Regions from separate parts of the Achromobacter sp. genome, predicted to be linked through region 2. Evidence: predicted binding sites of a transcription regulator. Region 2 holds the regulator's gene; the other holds the start of a gene.
The links. Region 2 encodes HrcA, which represses chaperone genes, less so after heat shock. Its sites were predicted from a motif close to TTAGCACTCNNNNNNNNNGAGTGCTAA; they were not measured.
Positions count from the first base shown of each region.

Region 1: rpoH (RNA polymerase sigma factor RpoH) is a predicted target of HrcA. The motif match lies at 4,296-4,322, and genes of this name have one in related genera.

Region 1 is NZ_DBHKZA010000037.1:23,202-28,830, forward strand. Features, by position in the region: partial or broken gene ACO6D5_RS15415 (cation:proton antiporter) at 1-2,014, opposite strand, end outside; gene ACO6D5_RS15420 (phosphodiesterase) at 2,257-3,048, shown strand; gene rpoH (RNA polymerase sigma factor RpoH) at 3,365-4,285, opposite strand; gene ACO6D5_RS15430 (hypothetical protein) at 4,440-5,129, opposite strand; gene fghA (S-formylglutathione hydrolase) at 5,228-5,629, opposite strand, start outside.
Region 2 is NZ_DBHKZA010000064.1:5,314-10,942, reverse strand. Features, by position in the region: gene dnaK (molecular chaperone DnaK) at 1-1,077, opposite strand, end outside; gene ACO6D5_RS21595 (thioredoxin family protein) at 1,158-1,562, opposite strand; gene grpE (nucleotide exchange factor GrpE) at 1,580-2,137, opposite strand; gene ACO6D5_RS21585 (hypothetical protein) at 2,261-2,497, opposite strand; gene hemH (ferrochelatase) at 2,487-3,611, opposite strand; gene hrcA (heat-inducible transcriptional repressor HrcA) at 3,657-4,661, opposite strand; gene ACO6D5_RS21570 (NAD kinase) at 4,804-5,629, shown strand, end outside.

The DNA of each region.
Region 1 (5,629 bases), on a different contig from region 2:
TCAGGTCCGCATAGACTTCACCGCTGATCAGGAACTGCTCAAGCATGTCGCGGTAGCGGATGCGCTCGAGTTCGCGCGCCACGCGGCCCAGATAGCTTTCCTGCAGCCACTGCGCGTAGGAGGGGTACTGCAGATTCAACGCCTGCATGGCGCTTTCGATCAGGTCCAGGCGGCGCTGGTGCAGCGATACGATGCGCTGGGTGGCGGCTTCGCCCAGCAGGGGCGTGACCTGCTCGCGCGCGAACACGATCAGCCGCTGCGCGACGGAGCGCTTGCTCATCAGGTTGGCGAACCGCTGGCCAAGCTCGCGCGCCAACCAGCCTTGGAAGCCGAACAGGTAATGCATGCGCAGCGCCAGGCGAAAGCCCGTGGAATAGCGCACATCCGCCACGATGGCGCGTTCAAAGCCCGGCACCCCGCCCAGGCGGATGGCGTCCTCCAGCCGTTCGGCCCGCGCCAGCAGGGCCTCGGCCATGCGCCAGTCCACGATCTGCGCCTTCAAAATGTCGAAGAACATTTCCTCTTCGCGCTGCGCCACGATGGCCAGGCCCACGGCCACTCGCTGCTCGTCGCTCATCTGCCCGACCTGGCCGTCATGCACGCTGGTCAGGCTGGCGTCGAACACGGCGCGGATGCGGTCGCGGACCTCGGTGCCGATGTGCTCGGTCTTGGCCACTTCGTCGGTCTTGCCTTGCAGGTCTTCCAGCGCCACGGCCAACGCCTGGTTGCGGATGGTGCGTTCCACCGACGACAGCTGGTTCAGGCCCAGCATGCGGATCAGCGGCCGCAGGCTGATGCCGTTGATGAACAGCGTCAGCAGCACGTAGCTGGTCGTGGCCACGGCAATGAACTGGCGCGCCTCTTCGGGCACGCCGGTTTGCTCCGTCACGGCCAGCGCCAGCGCCAGCGACACGGCCCCGCGCAGTCCGCCCCACAGCATCACCACCTTGTACGGGTTGCTGACCTTGGTGCCCAGGCGGGTCAGCCCCAACAGCGGCAGCAGGCCGAACACCACGATGGCGCGCGCGATCAGCGTCGCGACGAACACCACGGCCACCAGCACCAGTTCCTGCCAATCGGCGGCGGCCATCAGCTTGGGGATCAGCATGGCCGCGAACAGGAAAATCAGCGAATTGGCCCAGAACCCGAACTGCTCCCAGGCGCTGGACAGATATTCGAAGGTGGTGGGCGACATGCGCGTGCGGCCCGTCGACCCCACGACCAGGCCCGCGATCACGGTGGCGACCACGCCCGAGACGTTCAGGTAGTGCTCCGAGATGAAGAAGGACAGGTAGGCCAGCGTCAAGGTGAGCGTGATCTCGGCCGTGGGAAAGCCGCGCAGCCACGCGAACAGGAAGCAGGCCAGCCGCCCCATCGCGAAACCGGCGATGCCGCCCCCGATGAAGTGCACGATGAAGTCGTTGAAGATGCCGCTGACGGTCAGTTCGCCGTGGCCGCTCAGCACGGCCAGCAGCACGGAGTACAGGGCGATGGACGCCGCGTCGTTGAACAGGCTTTCGCCTTCGACCAGTGTTGTCAGCCGCTTGGGCGCGCCCACCTCGCGGAAGATGCCCACCACGGCGACCGGGTCGGTCGTGGCGACGATGGCGCCCAGCAGCAGGCAGACCACCAGGCCGTAGGGCGAGATCGCGTCCAGCGTCACCCCGACCACGACCGTGCACACCACCACGGCCACGATGGCCATCATCAGGATGGGGCCGATGTCGTCCATCAGGCGGCGCACGTTCATGGACAGCGCCGTCTCGAACAGCAGCACCGGCAGGAACACCATCAGGAAGGTTTCCGACGAGATCTCGAAGCGTTCCAGCGAATCCAGGAAGTCGCCGATCCAGCTGGGCGCCCAGCCGTGCACGTGAATGATGATGCCCAGCAGACAGCCGACGATAGCCAGCAGCACCGAGTACGGCAGCTTGAGGCGGCCGGCCAGCGGTGGCATGAAGCAGACCAGTGTGAGCAAACCGGCCAAGCCGAAAACAAGAAAACCTACATCCATGGATAGCGCCGCGTCCCGATCATGAAGCGTGTGAGAAGTTTCCCAAGAATAGCGGCTTTTTTCTCAGGCTCCTGCCGGCAAACGGAGGAGAATCATTCAGAACGCACGTTTCGTTACCCCAAGCCGGCCAAGAAATATGCGCCACGCCCTGTTTTTTGGGTAATGTGCAAACGGTATCCACTTCGCAGGAGCGGCACTTGCCCCGCGTCCATTCCCTGGCCCGGCGCCAACACGCGCCCGCCATGCTCGTCCAGCTGACCGACAGCCATTTGTTCGGCGAACCCGACACCGCGATGCTGGGCGTCAATACCGATGCGAGCCTGCGCGCCGTACTGCGCCAGATCGAGGCCGACGGCAAGCACCCCGACCTGTTGATGGCCACGGGCGACCTGTCGCAAGACGGGGAAGCGGCTTCGTACCGGCGCTTTGCCGCCATCCTGGGCGAGTCCGAGGCATTGGCCCGCGCGCAGATCCGCTGCCTGCCGGGCAATCACGACCAGCCGGCCGTGCTGCGCCAGGAATTGCCGCAATGGTCGGCGCCGGTGACCGACGTCGGCGCCTGGCGTGTCGTGGCGCTGGACACCACGGTGCCCGGCTCCAATGCCGGCCACTTGCCCGACAGCCAACTGGACATGCTTGAGTCCGCCCTGGCGGACGCGCCGGGCCGCCACACCCTGATCGCGATGCATCACAACCCGATGCAGATCGACAGCCACTGGCATGACTCGATGATGATCGACAATCCGCAGGCGCTGTTCAAGCGCCTGGCCCGCTTTCCGCAGGCGCGCGTGTTGCTGTGGGGCCATGTGCATCATGAGTTCGACCGCCGCCGCCACAACCTGCGCATGCTGGCCACGCCGTCGACCTGCTTTCAGTTCAGCATCCGCGACGGCAAGCACGTGGTCGACAACATGGCGCCCGGCTACCGCTGGATCAAGCTCTATGAAGACGGGTCGATGGCCACCGGCGTGCGTCGCGTGCAGGACGCGCTGTGGCATACGGCGCTGGCGCCGGACGACGCGCAAGCCGCATAACGAGCGGGCATAAAAAACGGGGCACCAAGATATGCATGGTGCCCCGCAAGCATCCGTCTCATAGGGGAGGGGAAAGAGGAGAAGCCGAGACGGATGACAAGACTGCTAACCGAAGTTCGCGGTCTACATGAAGTTAGTCGGCGCGATCCCCATTAAGTTTCTGCAATCACGCAAAATTAAGGGCCGAATTTGTATCAATTTATTGATCGATTGTGGCGCTTGTGCCGCCGCGGCATGCCCGAGCGGCCGCGCGCAAAGAAAAGGGCCGCTTGCGCGGCCCTTCTTGCTGATTGACGCAGCGGGGGAACCCGGCGGATCAGGCGGCCAGGTTGCCGCGCATCTTCTTCAAGGCGGCAGCTTCGATCTGGCGGATGCGTTCGGCCGACACGCCGAACTCCTGCGCCAGTTCGTGCAGCGTGGCGCCACCGTCATCTTGCAGCCAGCGGGCCTCGACGATACGGCGCGAGCGGGCGTCCAGCGCTTCCAGCGCGGTGGTCAGCCCCGTGCTTTGCAACTGGTCGCGCGCAGCGCGTTCCAGCACCCGCGTCGGTTCCTGGCGGCCATCGTCGGACAGGTAGGCGATCGGCGCGTAGCTGTCGTCGTCGTCGTCCTGGTTTTCCAGCGACATGTCGCGGCCGGACAGGCGCACTTCCATTTCGCTCACGTCTTCGCGGCGTACGTTCAATTCGCGCGCGATGTGATCGACCTGCTCCGGGTCCAGCGTCTGGCCATCGGGGCGCATGCTGCGCAGGTTGAAGAACAGCTTGCGCTGGGCCTTGGTGGTCGCCACCTTGACCAGGCGCCAGTTGCGGATGATGTATTCGTGGATTTCGGCCTTGATCCAGTGCACGGCGAACGACACCAGGCGCACGCCGCGCTCGGGGTCGAAACGCTTCACGGCCTTCATCAGGCCGACGTTGCCTTCCTGGATCAGGTCGGCGTGCGGCAAGCCATACCCGAGGTACTGGCGGGCAACCGACACCACCAGGCGCAGGTGAGACAGAATCAGCTCGCGCGCCGCGCCCAGGTCTTCCTGGTCGCGCAGGCGACGGCCCAGCTCGGTTTCACGCTCGGCGGACAGGACCGGCAGGCGGTTGACCGAAGAGATGTACGCGTCGATCGTGCCAAGTGCGCCCGGATTGGCAATGGCCAACGCCAGGGCGTTGCCGGAAGCGGCCAACGAGGTACTGGGTTGTTTCATAGCGGGGGTCTCCGGAAAGCGAAGGGGTAACGACATGGATTCGATGTTAGCACTCTAGTAAAGGGAGTGCTAATTCGACTATTGCGGTGCGTCAAAGTTTCACCAGGATTATGCGTCCCTGTTTATTTTTGACCGTCCATTTGCATGACGCCTCCCGGCGGAGGGGGCCTCAGGCGCCTAGGCGGATTCCCTACCAACCCAGGCGTTTCAGGCCTTCTGCGGTGGCCTCGCCGTCCGGGCGGACGAACAAGGCGCCGCGGGGGTCCATGAACACCTGGTATTTCGCGCCATCGAACAGCGGCATATAGGCACCGCTTCCAAATTGGACATCGACAAAGGGGAACCAGTTCGGAAAACTTTTCTTCAAGGACCCCAGATCAGGGGCCGGCCAGTCATCGAGCGCGTGGACCGAACGGGTGGCCGACGCCTCGCGCGCCGTGTCGCTATAGCGCCCGGACAAGCGCTCCAACCGGTACAGCGGCGGCACGCCCGCCATCAGCGCAGGCAGCTTCCACCGCACGACCCGGGCATCGATCTGCCACTGGTCGCCGTACAGCACGTATTGCTTGGGGCTGATGCCGGGCGCCGTGGCCGTGACCTGGAACTGGCCTTCGGCCTGCTGGCGCACCTCGATGCGGGCCACGGATTCGTCCGTGGTCAGCCGGAAGAACTGGACCAGCGACAGCGCCAGCAACCCCGACACGCATCCCAACAGCACCAGCATCAGGCCGAACAGGCGCCGCACCGGCCGGAACTGGAACTTCTTGCGGCCGCGTTCGTCGCGGGGGCCGCCCCGGCCCAGCAGCATGGCCAGGCCCGGCAGCAGGACGACGACGGCGCCCAGAAGTATCCAGACAAAGGGAGCGATACCGTTGATCAAATCAGGCGTTCCTATTCAAGCTAGCCGCGGGTCCCTGCGGGCGCGCCCAGGGCGCCACGCGCCTGCCGCGGCAGGCTCCCCAGTATAGAAGCGCGTCTTCAGGCCGCCGGCTTTCCAAGCCGTTCGACGTGAAACCGGATGTGATCTTCAATAAAGGTGGAGATGAAGTAGTAGCCGTGGTCGTAACCCGCGTGGCGGCGCAGCGTCAGCGGCTGATCGGCGGCGGCGCAGGCCGCCTCGAATACGTCGGGATACAACTGCTCGGCCAGGAATTGGTCTGATTCGCCCTGGTCGATCAGGATGCCGGCGGGGAAGGGCCGCGTGAGGCCTCGCATCAAGGCCGACGCGTCGTACGCGGCCCAGTCCTGGACGTTGTCGCCCAGGTAGGCGCCGAACGCTTTCTTGCCCCACGGGCATAGGCTGGGCGCGGCAATGGGCGCAAACGCCGACACCGAACGGAACTTGCCGGGGTTGCGCAGCGCTAGCACCAGCGCGCCGTG
Region 2 (5,629 bases):
GCCAAAGAATTCCTTCACCTTTTCCTGGACCTTGGGCATGCGGGTCATGCCGCCGACCAGGATCACGTCGTCGATGTCGGAAACCTTCACGCCGGCGTCCTTGATGGCGACGCGGCAGGGCTCGATCGTGCGTTCGATCAGTTCTTCGACCAGCGCTTCCAGCTTGGCGCGCGTGATCTTCAGGTTCAAGTGCTTCGGACCCGAGGCATCCGCCGTGATGTACGGCAGGTTGATTTCGGTCTGCTGAGCGGACGACAGTTCGATCTTGGCCTTTTCAGCGGCTTCCTTCAGGCGTTGCAGCGCCAGCACGTCCTTGGACAGGTCAACGCCTTGTTCCTTCTTGAACTCGGCAATGATGTAGTCGATGATGCGCTGGTCGAAGTCTTCGCCGCCCAGGAAGGTGTCGCCGTTGGTCGACAGCACTTCGAACTGCTTTTCGCCGTCCACGTCGGCGATTTCGATGATGGACACGTCGAACGTGCCGCCACCCAAGTCATACACGGCGATCTTGCGGTCGCCCTTTTCGGTCTTGTCCAGGCCGAACGCCAGCGCGGCAGCGGTGGGTTCGTTGATGATGCGCTTGACTTCCAGACCGGCGATGCGGCCGGCGTCCTTGGTGGCCTGGCGCTGGCTGTCGTTGAAGTAGGCGGGCACGGTGATGACGGCCTCGGTCACTTCTTCGCCCAGGTAGTCCTCGGCGGTCTTCTTCATCTTGCGCAGCACGTCGGCCGACACTTGGGGAGGCGCCATCTTCTTGCCGCGCACTTCCACCCAGGCGTCGCCGTTGTCGGCGCGGGCAATGGTGTAGGGCATCAGATTGATGTCCTTCTGCACCGCCTTTTCTTCGAACTTGCGGCCGATCAGGCGCTTCACCGCGTACAGGGTGTTGCGCGGGTTGGTCACGGCCTGGCGCTTGGCGGGTGCGCCGACCAGGGTCTCGCCGTCGTCCATGTAGGCGACGATCGAGGGGGTGGTGCGAGCGCCTTCCGCGTTTTCAATGATTTTGACCTGCCCGCCGTCCATGACAGCCACGCAGCTGTTGGTCGTGCCCAGGTCAATGCCAATAATCTTGCTCATGGTGGGTACCTTGAATTAAATCTATGAAAATAGAGGGAAACTTCTTGTCCCCACATAACTGGGGCTACTCGCAGGGTTTTTCAAGACGCCTGGCCGGAATTTTCCGCACCCGGGTCCTGCAACCGCTGGATTGCCGCCGTGAACTGGGGCAATCCGGGCCAGCCGGTGATGCGTCCAAGCCGTTTTCCGGCCCGGTACAGCACAAAAGTGGGGACACCATGCAGGGAAAAGCGGCGGCCCAAGGGCTCGTCGGCATAGACATCGGCTTCGAACCACGTCAGGCCCAGGCCCAACAAGGCCTCCTGATGCAGCAACGCCGCCTGCTTGAACAGATTGCAGTTATAGCAATCCTGGCCCCACAGGAACACGCAGCGCAAATCCGACCCCGGCGCCTGGACCACGGCGGCATCGAATCCCGCGGTGTCGACATGACGCATGCCGAACACCTGGAAGACCTGAGCCGGATCGAAACGGGGATCGGTCATTGCGTGCCGAGCCGCGATCAGCCTTGGCCCGCGGACACCACCACCAGCGCCGGACGCAGGGTCCGGTCGGCGATGGCGTAGCCCTTTTGCAGCAGCTGCAACACGGTGTTGGCGGGCTGCGCGTTGGGAATCGACGAAATGGCTTGATGCAGGTGCGGATCGAACTTGTCGCCCTGGGCCGGTGCGATTTCCTTGAGCAGATTGCGCTCGAAGGCTGCGGCCAGCTGCTTCAGGGTGACTTCAACGCCTTCCCGCAACGTGTCAACGGTCTGGTCGGGCTGGGCCAATGCGGCTTCCAGGCTGTCCTTGACCGGAACCAGGCTTTCGGCGAACGACTCGATGCCGAACTTGCGCGCCTTGGACACTTCTTCCTGAGCGCGGCGGCGCACGTTCTCGGCTTCGGCGTGCACACGCAGAAGCTGGTCGTGCTGCTCATTGACGGTAGCCTGGGCGGCGTCCAGTTGGGCGCGCAACTCGTTCAGCTCGGCCTGTGCGGCGTCCTGGGCGGCGGGGGCCGCGTCGGCGTTCTGGCCGACTTCGGGCGTCTGATCTACAGGCTCGTGGGGTGCCGTCATGGGGAATCCTCCAAAAAGAATGGCTTTCGCAGACATGAATGGGGGCCAATACCCCTATTTCAAGCCCGGGAAAGCGAAATATTCCCTGACGGCGCCCGCCCGGGTCCCGGGCGGAGCGGCCGCTTACTTCTTGTGGGGCTGCGCCGGCGCGACCGGGTCGCTGGCCGGGAAGCTTTCCTTCAGCGCACGGTCGACGTGCGCGTCGTCGTCATCCGGCTCGGACCGGATCGCGATGGGGTCGCTGGCCGGAAAGGTCTCGGCCAACGCTTCGTCCAGATCGTGCTCGACCTGATCCTCATCGACGGGGGTGGAAACCGTCCCCTTTTTTACTACCTTGCCGCTCTTGGGATCATGGTGCATGCGCCTTCTCCTTCAAGTCCGTGGTGGCCCGGGATGTCAGCGGCCAGCCCTGCAAGTTCCGTTCCACCATGCCAGCCAAGCCGGCGATCCATGCGGGATCGTCGTTCAGGGCGGGGATGTACCGGAATTGCTTGCCGCCTGCCCCGACAAACGCGTCGCGGCATTCCAGGCTGATCTCTTCCAGGGTTTCCAGACAGTCTGCCACAAATCCCGGACACACCACATCCACCTCCGTCACCCCCGAGGCCGCCAGCGCCTTGAGCGTGGGCTCGGTATAGGGCTCCAGCCAGCGGGCAGTGCCGAAGCGGCTCTGGAAAGTCACTTCGATCTGTTCGCGGGGCAAGGACAGGCGCTGCGACAACAGGCGCGCCGATTCCATGCAATCGCGATAGTAGGGGTCACCCAGTTCGATCGAATAGCGCGGCAGGCCGTGAAAGCTCATCACCAGCTTCTGCGGCTTGCCCTGTTCGCGCCAAAAGGATTCGATGCGCGCGGCCAGCGGGTCCAGCCAGGCCGGATCTTCATGGAAACGCTTGGTGAAGCGCAGCTCGGGCTGGTCGCGCAGGCGCGCGGCGTGGCGGGTCACTGCGTCGACCACGGTGGCCGTGGTACTGGCGGCGTACTGCGGATACAGCGGCACGGTCAGGATGCGCTCGCAGCCCGCGGCCCGCAAGCGCGTGATCGCGTCGGGGATCGACGGGTTGCCGTAGCGCATGCCCAATTCCACCACGGCATCGATGCCCGCCGCGTGCAGGGCCGCGCGCACGCCGTCCGCCTGGCGCTGGCTGTAGACCATGAGGGGCGACCCTTCCTTGAGCCACACCCCGGCATAGCGCGGCGCCAGCTTCTTGGGGCGCATCGTCAGCACCAGCCCGTGCAGGATGGGCTTCCACAGGTAGCGGGGGATTTCGATGACGCGCGGGTCGGACAGGAATTCGCCCAGGTATTTCTTGATGCCGGCCTTGTCCGGCGTGTCGGGGGTGCCCAGGTTCACCAGCAGCACGCCGACCTTGCCCGGCCCGCGCGGCGGCGGATCTTCGTTGAAGGGGTCGTCCTGCTCGCTTTCCGGCAGGTAGCGTTCAGGCCACAGGTACTTGAACAGGCGAAGAAACACAAAAACTCCCCTTCCTCCGCAAGGAGGATGTAGCTTTGAATGGACCTACTGGTTGTGGCTGAGGGCGTTGGACAGCAAACGCGCCGTGATATCCACGATGGGAATGACGCGTTCGTACGCCATGCGAGTGGGACCGATCACGCCCAGCGTGCCGACCACCTTGCCGTCCACGCCATAAGGCGCGGTAATGACCGACACTTCTTCCATCGGCACCAGTTGCGAGTCGCCGCCGATGTAGATCTGCACCCCCTGCGCGCGGCTGGACACGTCCAGCAGCTGCAGCAGGTCCGTCTTCTTTTCGAACAGCGAGAACATCTTGCGCAACCGGTCCATGTCGGACGCGATGTCCGTCACGTCCAGCAGCTTGCGTTCGCCCGATATGATCATGGCGTCGCCGTCTTCGGCGGCTTCGGCGCTGGCTTCCACCGCCGCCTGCATCAGGCGCGAGATGTCTTCGCGCAGCTGGGCGAGCTCGGTGGACAAGGTCTGGCGCACCGCATTGAAGGACTTGCCGGCGAAATGCATGTTGAAGAAATTGCCGGCTTCCAGCAATTCGGCTTCGACGTAATCGCGCTGCACGAACAAGATGCGGTTCTGGACGTCGCCGTCGGGGGTGACGATGATCAGCAGCACCCGCTTGTCGGACAGCCGGATGAATTCGATCTGGCGGAACACCTGGGCGCGCTTGGGCGTGAGCACCACGCCCGCGAACTGCGTCAGGTTCGACAGCAGCGCGGCCGCGGCATTGACGGCGCGGGTGGGTTCGGCGGCCGACAGCATTTCGCCCATATTGTGCGGTTGCAGCTGATAGGACTGCACGGCCAGCAAGGAATCGACGAACATGCGGTAGCCCCGCGGCGTGGGAACACGGCCGGCGGACGTATGCGGGCTATGGATCAGCCCCAGCTCTTCCAGGTCCGCCATCACATTGCGGATCGTGGCCGGGGACAAGTCGAAGACTTTCGATAGCGTCCGCGAGCCGACTGGCTGCCCATCGGCGATGTAGCGTTCTATCAACGCTTTCAGTAGTGCGCGTGCGCGGTCATCCATAACAGGTATTTTAGGGAATCTTTTCCAATTAAGGCGATTTTTGTCCCGCAAGCGGATATGCGGCCCCATATAATCGGCTAATCAGCCCCCTCCGGGCGGGTTTCGGCTTTCTGGCTTTACCTTTTTCGATACGCACGCATCCATGCACTTTCCTACCGTCGCCCTGATCGGCAGATACCAGGACACCGGCCTGGACACACCGCTGAGAGCCCTTGCGCACGCGCTGACGCAAGCGGGCAGGCACGTGCTCATCGATGCCGATACCGCGCGCAATACCGGCCTGACCGAATACCCGGTCGCCACCCTCGAGGAAATCGGCCAGCACGCGTCGCTGGCCGTCGTCATGGGCGGCGACGGCACCGTGCTGGGCGCGGGCCGCCACCTGGCGCCCTTCGGCGTGCCGCTGGTCGGCATCAACCATGGCCGGCTGGGCTTCATCACCGACATCCCGCTGCAGGACGCGCATGGCGCGCTGGCGCGGGTGCTCGAAGGCAGCTTCCAGATCGAGGAACGCATGCTGCTGGAAGGCAGCGTGTGGCGGGGCGACCAGAAGATGTATTCCGCGTCGGCCTTGAACGACGTCGTGCTGAACCGCGCCGGACGCGGCGGCATGATCGAAGTGCGCGTGGAACTGGACGGCGCCTTCATGTACACGCAGCGCGCCGACGGCCTGATCATCGCCACGCCCACCGGCTCCACCGCGTACGCCCTGTCCGCCAACGGCCCCATCCTGCATCCCGGCATGAACGCCATGGTGCTGGTGCCCGTCGCGCCGCAAACGCTGTCGAACCGCCCTATCGTGATCCCCGACACCGGCGTGCTGAACATGACCCTTACTGCCATGGGCCGGGTCGAAGTAGGCGCCAGCGTCCATTTCGACATGCAGACCTGGTCGGACCTGCAACCGGGCGACCGCATCGTCGTGCAGCGCGCGCCCTATACCATCCGCTTCGTGCACCCCGAGGGCT